3 regions of the Streptomyces sp. NPDC001070 genome follow, and region 3 is predicted to be linked to each of the others. Evidence: riboswitches for the same ligand, from Rfam matches in the RefSeq annotation. Region 3 holds a riboswitch; each other region holds the start of a gene.
The links. Region 3 has a riboswitch for cobalamin ahead of ACWDAS_RS32025 (ribonucleoside-diphosphate reductase subunit alpha). Riboswitches for the same ligand answer to the same signal wherever they lie in the genome.
Positions count from the first base shown of each region.

Region 1: another riboswitch for cobalamin. It lies ahead of ACWDAS_RS29505 (cobalamin biosynthesis protein); the one in region 3 lies ahead of ACWDAS_RS32025 (ribonucleoside-diphosphate reductase subunit alpha).
Region 2: another riboswitch for cobalamin. It lies ahead of ACWDAS_RS08995 (prenyltransferase/squalene oxidase repeat-containing protein); the one in region 3 lies ahead of ACWDAS_RS32025 (ribonucleoside-diphosphate reductase subunit alpha).

Region 1 is NZ_JBSFLB010000027.1:77,234-82,396, forward strand. It holds gene ACWDAS_RS29500 (cobyric acid synthase) at 1-749, opposite strand, end outside; gene ACWDAS_RS29505 (cobalamin biosynthesis protein) at 746-1,738, opposite strand; cobalamin riboswitch at 1,793-1,918, opposite strand; gene ACWDAS_RS29510 (hypothetical protein) at 2,088-2,327, opposite strand; gene ACWDAS_RS29515 (anion permease) at 2,365-3,582, opposite strand; gene ACWDAS_RS29520 (NAD(P)/FAD-dependent oxidoreductase) at 3,908-5,163, opposite strand, start outside.
Region 2 is NZ_JBSFLB010000005.1:294,683-299,845, forward strand. It holds gene ACWDAS_RS08980 (ferredoxin) at 1-51, opposite strand, end outside; gene ACWDAS_RS08985 (aldehyde dehydrogenase) at 56-1,519, opposite strand; gene ACWDAS_RS08990 (MBL fold metallo-hydrolase) at 1,633-2,637, shown strand; cobalamin riboswitch at 2,700-2,823, shown strand; gene ACWDAS_RS08995 (prenyltransferase/squalene oxidase repeat-containing protein) at 2,851-4,047, shown strand; gene ACWDAS_RS09000 (SCO2322 family protein) at 4,044-4,670, shown strand; gene ACWDAS_RS09005 (CbiQ family ECF transporter T component) at 4,667-5,163, shown strand, end outside.
Region 3 is NZ_JBSFLB010000031.1:70,823-75,985, reverse strand. It holds gene mctP (monocarboxylate uptake permease MctP) at 1-166, shown strand, start outside; gene ACWDAS_RS32030 (helix-turn-helix domain-containing protein) at 225-1,196, opposite strand; cobalamin riboswitch at 1,482-1,604, shown strand; gene ACWDAS_RS32025 (ribonucleoside-diphosphate reductase subunit alpha) at 1,732-4,098, shown strand; gene ACWDAS_RS32020 (ribonucleotide-diphosphate reductase subunit beta) at 4,098-5,108, shown strand; gene ACWDAS_RS32015 (hypothetical protein) at 5,158-5,163, opposite strand, start outside.

The DNA of each region.
Region 1 (5,163 bases), on a different contig from region 3:
TCGCGGACCGTGCCGCGCAGCGACACCCGCAGCCCGTCCTCCTCGTCGATGCCGAGGCCGTGCCGGTACGGCAGCACCCCGAAGAAGCCGCGCCCGGTCAGCCCGCGCAGCATCTCCAGACCGGGCTCCAGCAGGGACACGTCGCCGCGGAACTTGTTGACCAGATAGCCGCACACCAGGGCCTGGTCCTCCGGGCTCAGCAGCGCCGTCGTCCCGAAGAACGAGGCGAACACCCCGCCCCGGTCGATGTCGCCGACGACGACCACCGGGAGCCGGGCGGCCCGCGCCAGGCCCATGTTGACGATGTCGCCCTGCCGCAGGTTGATCTCCGCGGGGCTGCCGGCGCCCTCGCAGATCACCGCGTCGTGGCGGCTCCGCAGCTCCTCCAGGCAGCCGGTGACGGTCTCCAGCAGCTTCGAACGCCGCCCGTTGTGGTAGCCGCGGGCGCTCATCTCGCCCACGGGCCGGCCCAGGAGGACGACCTGGCTCGTCCGGTCCCCGCCGGGCTTCAGCAGCACCGGGTTCATCAGCGCCGAGGGCTCCACCCGGGCGGCCTGGGCCTGCATCGCCTGGGCCCGGCCGATCTCGGCGCCCTCACGGGTCACGTACGAGTTCAGCGACATGTTCTGCGCCTTGAACGGCGCCACGGACACACCCTGCCGCGCCAGCCACCGGCAGATCCCCGCGGTGACGACGCTCTTGCCCGCGTCGGACGTGGTTCCGGCGACCAACAGGCCCCCGCCGCTCATGCGCGCCTCCTCCGGCTCCGGGCGACCGCGCCCCACGTCAGGCGCCCGCCCACCGCGACCGCCAGCGCCAGCGCGCCGACCCGCCGCGACAACCGCGCCGCCCGTTCGATGTCCCCTACCTGCACCGCCCGGTTCCCCGCCCCCAGCACGGGCCGGTGCTCCACCCGTCCGCCATAGGCAAGCGTCCCCCCGAGGCGCACGCCCAACGCCCCCGCGAACGAGGCCTCCACCGGACCGGCGTTGGGGCTGGGGTGGCGCCCCCCGTCCCTGCGCCACGCACGCCACGCGCCACGGGGGTCGGGCCCGGCCAGCACCGTGAGCGCGGCGGTCAGCCGGGCACCGGGGAATCCGGCCACGTCGTCCAGCCGGGCCGCCGCCCAGCCGAAGCGACGGTGCCGTGGCGACTTGTGGCCGACCATCGCGTCGAGGGTGTTCACCGCCCGGAAGCCCACCAGCCCGGGGACGCCGCCCAGCGCGCCCCACACGAGCGCGCCCACGACGGCGTCCGAGGTGTTCTCCGCGACGGACTCCACCACCGCGCGGGCCAACTGGGTCTCGTCCAGCGCCTGCGGGTCGCGGCCGCACAGATGGGGCAGCCGCTCGCGCGCCCCCTCGGTGTCCCCGGCCGACAGGGCGGCGCCGATGGCGCGCGCCTCCCGTACGAGGGAGGTCCCGCCGAGTACGGCCCAGGTCGCCACCGCGGTGAGCGCGGCGGACCCGGGAGCGGAGCGGCGCACCGCGCGTGTGAGACCGGCCGCGGCCGCCACCGCGCCGCCCGCGCACAGCGCCGTGTGGAGGGCGCCCCGCCCGCGGTGGTCGCGCCACAACGCGTTTTCGAGTGCGGCGGCCGCGCTCCCGAACGCCGCCACCGGGTGACCGCGACGCGGGTCGGCGAGGGTGAGGTCGGCGAGCCAGCCGAGGGCGGCACCGGCGGCGAAGGCGCACGGCGCCGCGGCGCCGGTGTCGGGTGAACGGCCGGAGCCGCGCATCACAGGAGTCCTCACTCAGGGTCCGCGCCCTGGTTCGACGTGACCGGCGACGAGAGTCTCCTGGCTCCCGGATCGGCGGCACCCCCGGCCTTCCAGCCCCTGTTCGGGCCGTGGCCATGGGCGGGGGTCCGCTCCCCGGTGACAGTGGCGGGACCGCGCCGGATTCGCACCGGACTTCCTCTCCTGCCGCCGTTTGGCGGTTCCGATACCACCACGCGCCGCTCCGGCCCGTCAACTCACCGCGACGACCCCGGGAAAAGAAGAAACCCCAGCTCACGGTCGGATGACCGGGAGCTGAGGTCAACTTCACACGGTGCCGCGCCACGCGGCGCGGTGCGGGACCGCGGCGTCAGGCGACGATCAGGAAGATCCCGTACGCCACGGCAGCCGCGCAGAGCGCGAAGCACGCGTACGCGCCGGTGCGGGCCAGGACGGTCGAGCCGCCGGCGGAGCCGGTGCCCGCCTCGCCGGCGGCCGCGCCCTGCTTGGACAGGCCCACGATGCCGAGGGTGAACAGGCCGACGAGTCCGACGGTCACGGCGAGGCTGACGCCGAAGACGGAGCCGAGGGCAGCCCAGTCGATGTGCATGATGCTGGTTCCTTCCGGTGCCGGTGCGGCGCCGCCGTCAGGCGGAGGCCTGGGCGGGGTCGGCGTCGACGGTGACGGCGGTGAGACCGGCGGGCGGCGGGATCACCGCGGCGATGGCCGTGGTGATGACGCCCGGCTCCCCGGCTGTGCCGTGGGCCTCGTTGACGTTGGTGTGGTCGACGGGCTTGCGGCGCGAGGCGATCCAGATCGCGGTGCAGGCGGCGAGTGCCAGGACGGCGACCGCGGTGACGCCCAGGTCTCCCTGGTCGGCCAGGAGCGCGGCACCCGCCGCGACCAGGCCCGCGGCCGGAAGGGTGAGCCCCCACGCGGCGAACATGCGGCCCGCGGTGCTCCAGCGGACGACGCCGCCCTTGCGGCCGACGCCGGCGCCCATGACGGAGCCGGAGCAGACCTGCGTGGTGGAGAGCGAGAAGCCGAGGTGCGAGGAGGCCAGGATGACGGCGGCGGCGCCGGTCTGGGCGGCGAAGCCCTGCGGCGGCTGGATGTCGGTGATGCCCTTGCCCATGGTGCGGATGATCCGCCAGCCGCCGATGAAGGTGCCGAGGGCGATGGCCATGCCCGCCGACACGATGACCCACAGCGGCGGGTCGGAGTCGGGGGCGACGACGTTGCCCGCGATCAGGGCGAGGGTGATGACACCCATGGTCTTCTGTGCGTCGTTGGTGCCGTGCGCGAGGGAGACCAGACCGGCCGAGGCGATCTGCCCGGCCCGGTAGCCCTTGGCGGTGGCGGCCGGGTCGGTGTTGCGGCCGATGCGGTAGGTCAGGCGGGTCGCCAGCATCGCGGCGACACCGGCGACCACCGGGGCGCAGACGGCCGGGATCAGGACCTTCATGACGACCGCGTCACCGTTGATCGAGCCGAAGCCCGCCGAGGCGACGGAGGCGCCGATGAGGCCGCCGAACAGTGCGTGGGAGGAGCTGGAGGGCAGGCCCGCCAGCCAGGTCAGCAGATTCCAGACGATGGCGCCGACGAGCCCCGCGAAGATCACTTCGGGCCTGATGCCCGCGCTCTCGTCGAGGATGCCGCCGGAGATCGTCTTCGCCACCTCGACGGAGAGGAAGGCACCGACGAGGTTGAGCGCGGCGGACATGGCCACCGCCGTCTTGGGCTTGAGTGCGCCAGTGGAGATGGTGGTCGCCATCGCATTGGCGGTGTCGTGGAAACCGTTCGTGAAGTCGAACACGAGTGCGGTAATGATCACGATTCCGATCAGGAGCGTGATGTGTTCCATTGACCCAGGCATTCGTTCGATCGGACAGTGGCGGTGGCGACCGTACGGAGTCTGGATGAACGGAAGGTGAACGAGGGGCGGCGCGGCGGTGCCGGTGCGTGCGGAGGGTGTGACCCGGGATGTGTTTCGCCCTGTAATCCAGCCCTTTGCGAGCTTCTGCCGCACCGCATCGGTGCCGCCGAAGAGATCCTGGTCACGCGATCCGGGGCGCACCCCGCCCCGAGCCCCGCCTCCCCAGCCGCAGCCCGCATCCTTGCGCCCGAAGGGCGCGAGACGAACCCGCCCCCATCCACCCGCCGGCACCGGACATACCGGCCGGGTGCACCTAGTGGCGGCCCGAGATGCGGTCCGCGATCCGGGCGACGCGGTCGGTCTCCACGCTGCGGCCCGTCTGCTCGCGGCGGTCGGCGGCGCGGTAGGCCGCGTACAGCCCGTGGACGCCGATCCACCGGAAGGGCTCGGGTTCCCAGCGGCGCACGCGGTGGTGCACCCACGGAAGGGCCGTGAGCTCCGTGCCGTGCGCCTGCCCGGAGTCCAGCTGCACGAGGTCCCGCAGCGTCCGCGCCGCGAGGTTCGCGGTCGCGACCCCACTGCCGACGTAGCCGCCGGCCCACCCGAGGCCGGTCGAACGGTCCAGCTCGACGGTCGCGCACCAGTCCCGCGGTACGCCGAGCACCCCGGACCAGGCGTGGTCGATCCCGACCCGACCCGTGGTGGGGAAGAAGCGCACCAGGATCTCGCGCAGCGCCTCGATCGTCGCCGCCTGCGTGCGCCCGTCGTTGTCCGTGCGCGAACCGAAGCGGTAAGGCACCCCGCGCCCGCCGATGGCGATCCGGTCGTCGGCGGTGCGCTGCGCGTACATGTACGCGTGCGCCATGTCGCCGAGCGCCTCCCGGCCCTCCCAGCCGATGGTGTCCCAGACGTCCGCGGGCAGCGGCTCCGTGACGACCATCGAGGAGTTCATCGGCAGCCAGGACCGCTTCTGGCCCTTGATCGCGGCGGTGAAGCCCTCGGTGCAGCGCAGTACATAGGGGGCGCGCACGCTCCCGAACGGGGTGAGCGCGTGCTTCGGCTTGACCTCGGTCACCGGGGTCGACTCGTGGATCACCACACCGAGCGCCTCCACCGTCCGGGCCAGCCCCTGCACCAGCTTCACCGGGTGGATGCGGGCACCGTGCGGCGTCCAGGTGCCGCCGGCCGTCCCGGCCACCCGGATCCGAGCGGCGGACTCGGCCGCGCCCAGCAGCAGCCGGTCCTTCTCGCCGAAGGCGACCTCGGTCTCGTGGAACGCCCGCAGCCGGGCCAGCTGCGCGGGGGAGTGGGCGACCTCCAGCACGCCGCCCTTGTGGATGTCCGCGTCGATGCCCTCCTCGGCGGCGACCCGGATCACCTCGTCCACGGTCTCGTTCATCGCGCGCTGCAGGGCGACGGCTGCGTCACGGCCGTGCAGCCCGGCGTAGCGGTCGCGGCCGGCGATGCCGTTGTACAGCCAGCCGCCGTTGCGGCCGGAGGCGCCGTAGCCGCAGAAACGCTGCTCCAGGACGACGATCCGCAGGAAGGGCACGGCCTTCTTCAGGTAGT
Region 2 (5,163 bases), on a different contig from region 3:
CGAGCCGATGCACACGCCCCGGTCGACCTCGATGTGCCAGCGGTCTCCCACGGGGTCAGCCCTCCCAGCCGGCGGGGAGGTGGATCATCTTGTGCTCCAGGTACTCGCCGAGTCCTTCGGGGCCGAACTCCCGGCCGAGCCCGGAGTTCTTGTAGCCGCCGAAGGGGCCGAGCATGTCGAGGCTGAAGGTGTTGACGTTGTAGGTGCCCGTGCGCACCCGGCGGGCGATGTCGATGCCGTGCTCGACGTCGCCGGTCCACACGCTGCCGGACAGGCCGTAGTCGGAGTCGTCGGCGATGCGGACGGCCTCGTCCTCGTCCTCGTACGGCAGCAGGCAGATCACCGGGCCGAAGATCTCCTCGCGGGCGATGCGCATGGAGTTGGTGACGTCGCCGAAGAGGGTGGGCTCGACGTACCAGCCGGTGGGCTGCGCCTGCGGGCGGCCGCCGCCGGTGAGGACCTTGGCGCCCTCCTGCTGGCCCAGGGCGATGTAGTCCAGGGAGCGCTGCTGCTGGCGCCGGGCGACCAGCGGGCCGACCTGGGTGGCGGGGTCGAGGGGGTCGCCGACGACGAGGGCGGAGGCGGCGGCCGCCAGGCGCTCGGCGGCCTCGTCGTAGCGGGAGCGCGGGGCGAGGATGCGGGTCTGGGCGACGCAGGCCTGGCCGTTGTTCATCCAGGCCGCCTGAACGATGCCGGGCACCGCGGTGTCCAGGTCGGCGTCGGCCAGGATCAGCGCCGCGGACTTGCCGCCGAGCTCCAGCGTGACGCGGGTGAGGTTGCGGGAGGCGACCTCCATGACGCGCTTGCCCGCCGTGACCGAGCCGGTGAAGGAGACCTTGTCGACGCCGGGGTGGCCGACCAGGTACTCGCTGACCTCGCGGTCGGCGGGCAGGATCGACAGCACGCCCTCGGGCAGCCCCGCCTCGGCCGCGATCTCGCCGAGCACGTACGCGTCGAGCGGCGACTCCGGCGACGGCTTGAGGATCACGGCGCACCCGGCGAGCAGTGCCGGGGCGAGCTTGGCGGCGGCGGTGAACTGGGGGACGTTCCACGGCACGACGGCCGCGACGACGCCGGCCGGCTCGCGGCGCACGATGATCGGGCCGAGCACCCCGGCGCGCCGTTCCTCCCAGGTGAAGCCGCGCGCCACGGTGATCGCGGCGTCCCACACCATCATCGCGCCGAGCGCCTGGGCCAGCACGCTCCAGGAGTAGGGCGAGCCGTTCTGGGAGCTGATGACGCGGGCGATCTCCTCGTGGCGTACCGCGATCGCGTCCTTGATCCGGGTGACGACGGCGATCCGCTCGTCGAGCGTCATGCGCGGCCACGGTCCCTCGTCGAAGGCCGTGCGGGCGGTGGCGACCGCCCGGTCGACGTCCTCGCGGGAGGCATGCGGCACCCGGGCGAAGATCCGCTCGGTGTGGGGCGAGACGACCTCGATGGTGGCGGTGCCGAGCGGGTCCACCAACTCCCCGCCGATGAAGAGCTGTCCGTGTTCGACGATCGCGTTCCCGTCCATCTGTCCCGTCCCGCCTCTGGCTGATGCCTCGTCAGAAAGTGACTCTGCTTCAGAACTGATACCAGTTCTAGTTATGGTGGGCAATGCATGCGACGCTGCGGAGAGGGGACCTCATGGAGCACGGCGACGGCATCTGGAGCATCCCGGTCCCGATCCCCGACAACCCCCTGGGCCACACGCTGGTCTACGTCGTCGACACCGACCGCGGCCCCGTCCTGATCGACACCGGCTGGGACGACCCCGCCTCCTACGACGCCCTCGCCCACGGGCTCACCGCCCTCGGCACCTCCGTCGCCGACGTCCACGGCGTGCTCATCACCCACCACCACCCCGACCACCACGGCCTGTCCGGCCAGGTCCGCGAGGCCTCCGGGGCCTGGATCGCCATGCACGCCGCCGACACCGCGATCGTCCGCCGGGCCCGCGGCGCGGAGCCGGGGCTGTGGCTGGACTACCTCGCCGCCAAACTCGCCGCCGCCGGCGCCCCCGAGGAGCACCTCGCCCCGCTGCGGGCCGTCCGCGCCGAGCGCCGCGCCGGACCCGTACCGGGACTGCGGCCCGCCCTCCCCGACCGCGAGATCGTCCCCGGCGAGCGGGTGCCGCTGCCCGGCCGCGCCATCCGCGCGATCTGGACCCCGGGCCACACCCCGGGCCACGTCTGCCTCTTCGAGGAGAGCGGCCGCCGCCTCTTCTCCGGCGACCACCTGCTGCCCGAGATCTCCCCCCACATCGGCCTGTACGAGGACCCCGACGAGGCCACCGTCAGCGACCCCCTGGGCGACTACCTCGACTCCCTGGAACGCGTCGCCCGGCTGGACCCGGCCGAGGTGCTGCCCGCCCACAAGTACCCCTTCGCCGACGCCGCCGCCCGCGTGCGCGAACTGCTGGACCACCACACCGCCCGCCTCGCCTCCCTGCGCGCCCTGGTCTCCGCCGCGCCGCGCACCCCCTGGCAGCTCGCCGAGGCCATGCAGTGGAACCGTCCCTGGGAGCAGATCCCCTTCCCCTCCCGCAACATCGCCGTCGCCGAGGCCGAGGCGCACCTGCGCCGCCTGGTCAAACTCGGGCACGCGGAGCCCGTACCGGGATCGGATCCGGTCGCGTACACGGCGGTGTGAGCCAGACCGCACAGGCCGGGCGCTGCACGGGGCCCGGTCCCGGCTAAGGTGTGCTCGACACATCCAAGTCCAATCACGTCCGTGTGGGGGAAGCCGGTGCGAATCCGGCGCTGACCCGCAACCGTGAGCCGTCCCCGCCCGGGGAGGGCCCAGCCGGAGCACCCGCGCGGACGGGAGCGGCTCTTCCGTCGAGGTATACGGAGCCGGAGCCCGGTGCCGTTACCGCGCGCCCGCGTCCGGCTGCGCAACCGCTCACCCGAAAGGCACCACCCGATGCACCTGCGCCGCACCGCCGCGGCCGCCCTGGCCGCCTTCAGCCCGCTCCTCATCGCCGCGTCCCCGTCGCCGTCGCCCGCCAAGGCGCCCGCCGCGCTGTACGGCCACGCCGACCCGACGTACGACGGCGTGTGGCGCCAGTCGTACGCGCTGCTGGCGCTCCACGCGGCCGACGCGGACCCGGCAGGGGACGCGGTGGAGTGGCTCGCCAAGCAGCAGTGCGCGGACGGCGGCTTCGCCTCCTACCGTCCCGACCCGACGGCGCCCTGCGACCCGAAGGCCGAGGACACCAACGCCACCGGCATAGCCTTGCAGGCCCTCGCCGTCCACGGTCAGGACTTCGCGGTCAAGCGCGGCGCCGAGTGGCTCGCCAAGGTGCAGAACCGCGACGGCGGCTGGTCCTACAACCCGGGCGGCGCCTCCGACGCCGACTCCACCGGCGTCGTCATCGGCGGCCTCAAGGCGGCCGGGACCGACGTCAAGTCCGTCACCACCGACGGCATGTCGCCCTACGACGCGCTGCGCTCGCTCCAGTTGGCCTGCGGCAAGAAGGACGGCGGCGCCTTCGCCTACCAGCCCGACGCCAAGTCCGGCGCCCTGGCGGCCAACGCCAAGGCCACCGCCGACGCCGTGCGCGGCGCCGAGGGCGCGGGCTTCGTCGTCGAGGCCCCCGACCGCGACGTCGCGGTGCGCGGCGAGTGCGGCGGCAGCGCCTCCGACGCCGGCGCCGCCTGGCTCGCCGGCCGGCTCACCGCGGGCGGCAGCCACCTCGACGCCGTCACCCCGGGCTCCGACAGCAAGACCCCGGACTTCGGCGCCACCGCCGACGCCGTCATCGCCCTCGCCGCCGGGGGGCACCTCGACGCCGCCAAGGGCGCGTACAACTGGCTCGCCGCCAACTCCGGCGCCTGGGCCAAGGACAACCCCACCGCCCTCGCCCAGCTCGCCCTCGCCGCGTACGCCACCGGCAACCCCACGCGGGACCACATCACCCGGCTCAGCGCCCTCGGCCCGGTCGCGGAGCAGAAGTCCGACTCCTCGGGCGGCAGTTCGGTGTGGTGGATCGTCGGCGCGGGCCTGGTCGCCGGCATCGGTATCGGCGTCCTGCTCACCGGCCGGAAGCACCGGCTGTGAAGCGGCCGCCCCTGGCGGCGGCGGCACTCCTCCTGGCCCTGGTGGCCGCCCTCGTCGCGACACCCGCGCACGCGGCCACCTACCGGTACTGGTCCTTCTGGCAGCGCGACACGGCCGGCGGCGCCTGGACGTACGCGCAGACCGGCCCCGCCCTCAGCCGCCCCGCCGACGGCACCGTCGAGGGCTGGCGCTTCGGGGTCAGCCCCGACGCCGGCTCGGCCGCCCGCCCCCGGGGAACGGCCCGCTTCGCCGCGATCTGCGCCGGCACCCCGGCCCGCGCGGGCAGCAAGCGCGTCGCGCTCCTGCTCGACTTCGGCACCGCCGCCGGCGCGCCCCCCGCCCGCACCGCCTGCGCCCGCGTCCCGTCCGGCGCCACCTCCGCCGACGCCCTCGCCGCCGCCGCTCCCCCGCTCCGCTACAACTCCGCGGGCCTCGTCTGCGCCATCGCCGGCTACCCCGCCACGGGTTGCGGCGAGCAGGTCACCGACGACGCCGCGGCGCCCGCCGCTCCGGCCCCCTCCTCCGGCCCCTCCCTCGGCACGTACGGCGCCGCCGCCGCGGTCCTCGCCGTCGCCGCGGCCGCCGTCTGGCAGGCCCGGCGCCGCCGGAACGAGCGCCCATGACCGCGGGGACGCCTCTGCCGTGGCCCCGCGGCGCCACGGGCCGGGGCCCGCGCCGCCGGCGGACGGGAACGCCGCGGCCCGCCAGAGAGCAGGGACCGCGGCGCGACGCGCCCCACGGCGCCGGGCGGCGCGGACCGCACGCGGGGGCGTGGTGGCTGTGGGCGCTGGGGCTCGCCACGGCCGCCTCGCGCACGACGAACCCCGCGCTGCTCGCGCTGCTCGCCGCGGTCGCCGGGTACGTCGTGGCCGTGTGCCGCGTGCCGGACGCGCCCTGGTCGCGGTCGTACGCCGCGTTCCTCCGCCTGGGCCTGGTCGTCCTCGCCATCCGGCTCGCCTTCGCCGTCGTCCTGGGCTCGCCGGTCCCCGGTACGCACACCGTGCTGACCCTCCCCGAAGTGCCGCTCCCCCACTGGGCGCAGGGGGTCCGCCTCGGCGGCCGGGTCACGGCGGAGGGGTTGTGGTTCGCGTTCCGGGAGGGCATGCGGCTGGCCAC
Region 3 (5,163 bases):
CCTGACCGCCTTCGTGCTCAACGTGGTCGTCTCCGTCGTCCTCACCTTCGTCCTCAAGGCCGTCAAGGCCCCCGAGGGCGTCGATGAGACGGCCGAGGGCGACTTCACGGCCGACGCCGGCGACCCGGGCGTGCAGAAGGACCTGCCGGTGGTCGCCGGTCACTGACCACCGCACCGGCCACGGATCGCGGGCCGCCGCCCTGGGACGGGGCGGCGGCCCGTCGTCATGCCGTACGGGCCTGCTCGGGGCGGCGGAAGGTGCGGCGGTACGCCTGCGGGGTGGTGCCCACCCAGCGGGCGAAGTGGTGGCGCAGCGTCGCCGCGTTGCCGAAACCGGCGCGGGCGGCGACCGCGTCCACCGTCTCGTCGGTGCCCTCCAGCAACTCCCGGGCCAGCAGCACGCGCTGGCCGAGCAGCCAGCGGTACGGCGTCGTGCCGGTCTCCTGCTGGAAGCGGCGCGCGAAGGTGCGCGGCGACATGTGCGCCCGGGCGGCCAGCTCGTCGACGGTCACCTCGCGGTCCAGGTGGCGTTCCATCCACGCCAGGACGTCGCCCACGGTGTCGCACCGCGCGGGCGGCAGCGGGCGGTCGATGTACTGCGCCTGGCCGCCCTCGCGGTGCGGGGGCACCACCATGCGCCGGGCGATGGCGTTGGCCACGTCGCTGCCCTGTTCCTTGCGGACCAGGTGCAGACACGCGTCGATCCCGGCGGCGGTGCCGGCCGAGGTGATCACCGGGTCCTCGTCCACGTACAGCACGTCGGGCTCCACCCGGGCGAGCGGATAGCGCCGCGCCAGCTCCTCCGCGTGCCGCCAGTGGACCGCGCAGCGGCGGCCGTCCAGCAGGCCCGCCGCGGCCAGCACGAAGACGCCCGAACACACGCTGAGCACCCGCGCCCCGCGGTCGACCGCTCGGTTGAGCGCCCGCAGCAGCTCCGGCGGATACTCCCGGTGCACATAGGAGTCGCCGGCGGGCACCGCGACCAGGTCGGCCTCCTCCAGCCGTTCCAGCCCGTGCGTCGTGCCGATGGTGAACCCCGCGGCCGACGTCAGCGCGGGGCCCTCCGCGGACGCCACGGCGAAGTCGTACACCGGCAGGCCGTCGTCCGACCTGTCGAGTCCGAACACCTCGCAGACCACGCCAAGTTCGAAGGGGTGGACACCGTCGAGCAGCACCGCGGCGACGTTCTGCAGCATGCGTCCAGCATGGCAGAACCCCAGCCGGGGCGGTGGCAGGATTTCGAGGGAGTGCGACAGTCCTGCCACTCCCGGTGGGGCCGCGCGAGGAGCACAGTCGAAGGCATGGAAACCGTCCTCGCCACCGTCACCGCACTGGTCTTCTTCCTGGCCCTGGCGCTCGCCGCCCTGACCGGCCATGTCCACGACTCCCGCGACGGCCACGACTGGCACGTCTGAGTCCGGCGCTCTGTAACCGCATCGGCACAACATCTGGTGGCGTCACGGGCGGGCGCCACTAGATGTATGCTCAACTCCGCTGTCGCCGCAGGGGAAGCCGGTGGGAATCCGGGACTGCCCCGCAACGGTGTGCGGGCGCCTTGAGGCATGCCCGCGAGTCCGAGTACCTGCCGACGGCACCGTCCGGCGCGCCGTCCGGACGGTGAAGTGTCCGGGCCTCGCGGGTTGGGCCGGCGGACGCGCCGCGGCATGCCCTGCCCTGCGTGCGCCCCGTCGCTCCCCCGCGCGTCGCCGCCGTACGAGGGAGAGAGCACACGTGACCATCGCGCCCGCCGCACCCGCCACCGCATCGGACCCCGTCTCACCGGGAACCGGTCTGCTGAGCATCCTGACGGAACTGACCGCGGACCTCCCCGACACCGACCCCGGCCGGGTCGCCGCCGCCGCCCTGCGCGGCCGCAGCGCCGCGGCGGACGAGGCCGAACTGCGGGCGCTGGCCACCGAGGCCGCCGCCGGGCTGATCGCGGAGGACCCGCAGTACTCGCGGCTCGCCGCCCGGCTGCTGAGCGCCGCCATCGCGGAGGAGGCGGCCGGCGAGGGCGCGGTCTCCTTCTCCGCGTCGATCGCGGTCGGCCACCGCGAGGGCCTGATCGCCGACGGCACCGCCGCGTTCGTGGCCGCGCACGCCGAGCGCCTCGACTCTCTCGTGGACGGCGCGCTCGCCGACGGGGCCGACGACCGCTTCGGCTACTTCGGCCTGCGCACCCTGCACAGCCGCTACCTGCTGCGCCACCCGATCTCCCGTCAGGTCGTCGAGACCCCGCAGCACTTCATGCTGCGCGTGGCCTGCGGCCTGGCCGAGGACCACACCGTGCGCTCGGTGGACGAGGTCGCGGCGCTGTACGGCCTGATGAGCCGGCTGGACTACCTGCCCAGCTCCCCCACGCTCTTCAACTCCGGCACCCGGCACCCGCAGATGTCCTCCTGCTACCTGCTGGACTCCCCGCTGGACGAGCTGGACTCCATCTACGACCGCTACCACCAGGTGGCCCGGCTGTCGAAGCACGCCGGCGGCATCGGCCTGTCGTACTCCCGCATCCGATCCCGCGGTTCGCTGATCCGCGGCACCAACGGCCACTCCAACGGCATCGTCCCGTTCCTGCGCACCCTGGACGCCTCCGTCGCCGCCGTCAACCAGGGCGGCCGCCGCAAGGGCGCGGCCTGCGTCTACCTGGAGACCTGGCACGCGGACATCGAGGAGTTCCTGGAACTGCGCGACAACACCGGTGAGGAGGCGCGCCGCACCCACAACCTCAACCTGGCGCACTGGATCCCGGACGAGTTCATGCGCCGCGTCGACGCGGACGGCCCGTGGTCGCTGTTCTCCCCCGCCGACGTGCCCGAACTGGTCGACCTGTGGGGCGAGGAGTTCGACGCCGCCTACCGCGAGGCCGAGGCGGCGGGGCTCGCCCGCAAGACCATCCCGGCGCGCGAGCTGTACGGCCGTATGATGCGCACCCTCGCTCAGACCGGCAACGGCTGGATGACCTTCAAGGACGCATCCAACCGCACCGCCAACCAGACCGCCGAGCCCGGCCGCGTCATCCACTCCTCCAACCTCTGCACGGAGATCCTGGAGGTCACGAACGACGGCGAGACCGCCGTCTGCAACCTCGGCTCGGTCAACCTCGGCGCCTTCGTCGGCGAGGACGGCTCCCTCGACTGGGAGCGGCTGGACGCCACCGTCCGCACCGCCGTCGCCTTCCTCGACCGCGTCGTGGACATCAACTTCTACCCGACCTCCCAGGCCGCCTCCTCCAACGAGCGCTGGCGCCCGGTGGGCCTGGGCGCGATGGGCCTGCAGGACGTCTTCTTCAAGCTGCGGCTGCCCTTCGACTCCGCCGAGGCCAAGGCGCTCTCCACGAAGATCGCCGAGCGCATCATGCTCGCCGCGTACGAGGCCTCCTGCGACCTCGCCGAGCGCCACGGCCCGCACCCGGCCTGGTCGCAGACCCGCGCAGCCCGCGGCGTCCTGCACCCGGACCACTTCGCGACCGAGGCGAACTGGCCCGAGCGCTGGGAGGCGCTGCGCGCCCGCGTCGCCGCCACCGGCATGCGCAACTCGCTGCTGCTGGCCATCGCGCCGACCGCGACGATCGCCTCGATCGCGGGCGTGTACGAGTGCATCGAGCCGCAGGTCTCCAACCTCTTCAAGCGCGAGACGCTCAGCGGTGAGTTCCTCCAGGTCAACTCCTACCTCGTGGCCGACCTGAAGAAGCTCGGCGTCTGGGACGCGCAGACCCGCGACGCGCTGCGCGAGTCCAACGGCTCGGTCGAGGGCTTCAACTGGATCCCCGCCGAGGTGCGCGAGCTGTACCGCACCGCGTGGGAGATCCCGCAGCGCGCCCTGATCGACATGGCCGCGGCCCGCACCCCGTACCTCGACCAGAGCCAGTCGCTCAACCTCTTCATGGCCGCGCCCACCATCGGCAAACTAAGCTCGATGTACGCCTACGCCTGGAAGCAGGGCCTGAAGACGACGTACTACCTGCGCTCCCGCCCCGCCACGCGCATCGCGCAGTCCGCCCGCGCGGCCGCCCCCGTCCCGGTCCAGGTGACGCCCGACGCCGACGCGATCGCCTGCTCCCTTGAGAACCCCGAGTCCTGCGAGGCCTGCCAGTGATGAGCTCCACCAAGAACCTGCTCGACCCGGGCTTCGAACTGACCCTGCGTCCGATGCGCTACCCGGACTTCTACGAGCGCTACCGGGACGCCATCAAGAACACCTGGACCGTGGAGGAGGTCGACCTCCACTCCGACGTCGCCGACCTCGCCAAGCTCTCCCCCGGCGAGCAGCACATGATCGGCCGCCTGGTGGCGTTCTTCGCCACCGGTGACTCGATCGTGGCCAACAACCTCGTGCTGACCCTGTACAAGCACATCAACTCCCCCGAGGCGCGGCTGTACCTGTCGCGGCAGCTCTTCGAGGAGGCCGTGCACGTCCAGTTCTATCTGACGCTGCTCGACACCTACCTCCCCGACCCGGAGGAGCGCGCCGCCGCCTTCGACGCGGTGGAGAACATCCCCTCCATCCGCGAGAAGGCGCAGTTCTGCTTCCGCTGGATGGACTCGGTGGAGTCCATCGACCGCCTGGAGACCAAGGCGGACCGCCGCCGCTTCCTGCTCAACCTGATCTGCTTCGCGGCGTGCATCGAGGGCCTGTTCTTCTACGGCGCCTTCGCGTACGTCTACTGGTTCCGCTCGCGCGGTCTGCTGCACGGCCTGGCCACCGGCACCAACTGGGTGTTCCGCGACGAGTCGATGCACATGGACTTCGCCTTCCACGTGGTCGACACCGTCCGCCAGGAGGAGCCCGACCTCTTCGACGAGGAGATGGGCAAGCAGGTCACCGCCATGCTCGAGGAGGCCGTCGAGGCCGAGCTCCAGTTCGCCCGCGACCTGTGCGGCGACGGCCTGCCCGGCATGAACACCGACTCCATGCGCGAGTACCTGCAGTGCGTCGCCGACCAGCGCCTCGTGCGCCTCGGCCTGCCGGCCCGCTACGGCTCGGAGAACCCGTTCTCCTTCATGGAGTTGCAGAACGTCCAGGAGCTGACCAACTTCTTCGAGCGCCGCGCCTCCGCGTACCAGGTGGCGGTCGAGGGCACGGTCTCCTTCGACGACGACTTCTGATCAGCCGCACGGGCGGGGCCCGGCCGGATCGGCCGGACCCCGCCCGCGGTCACTT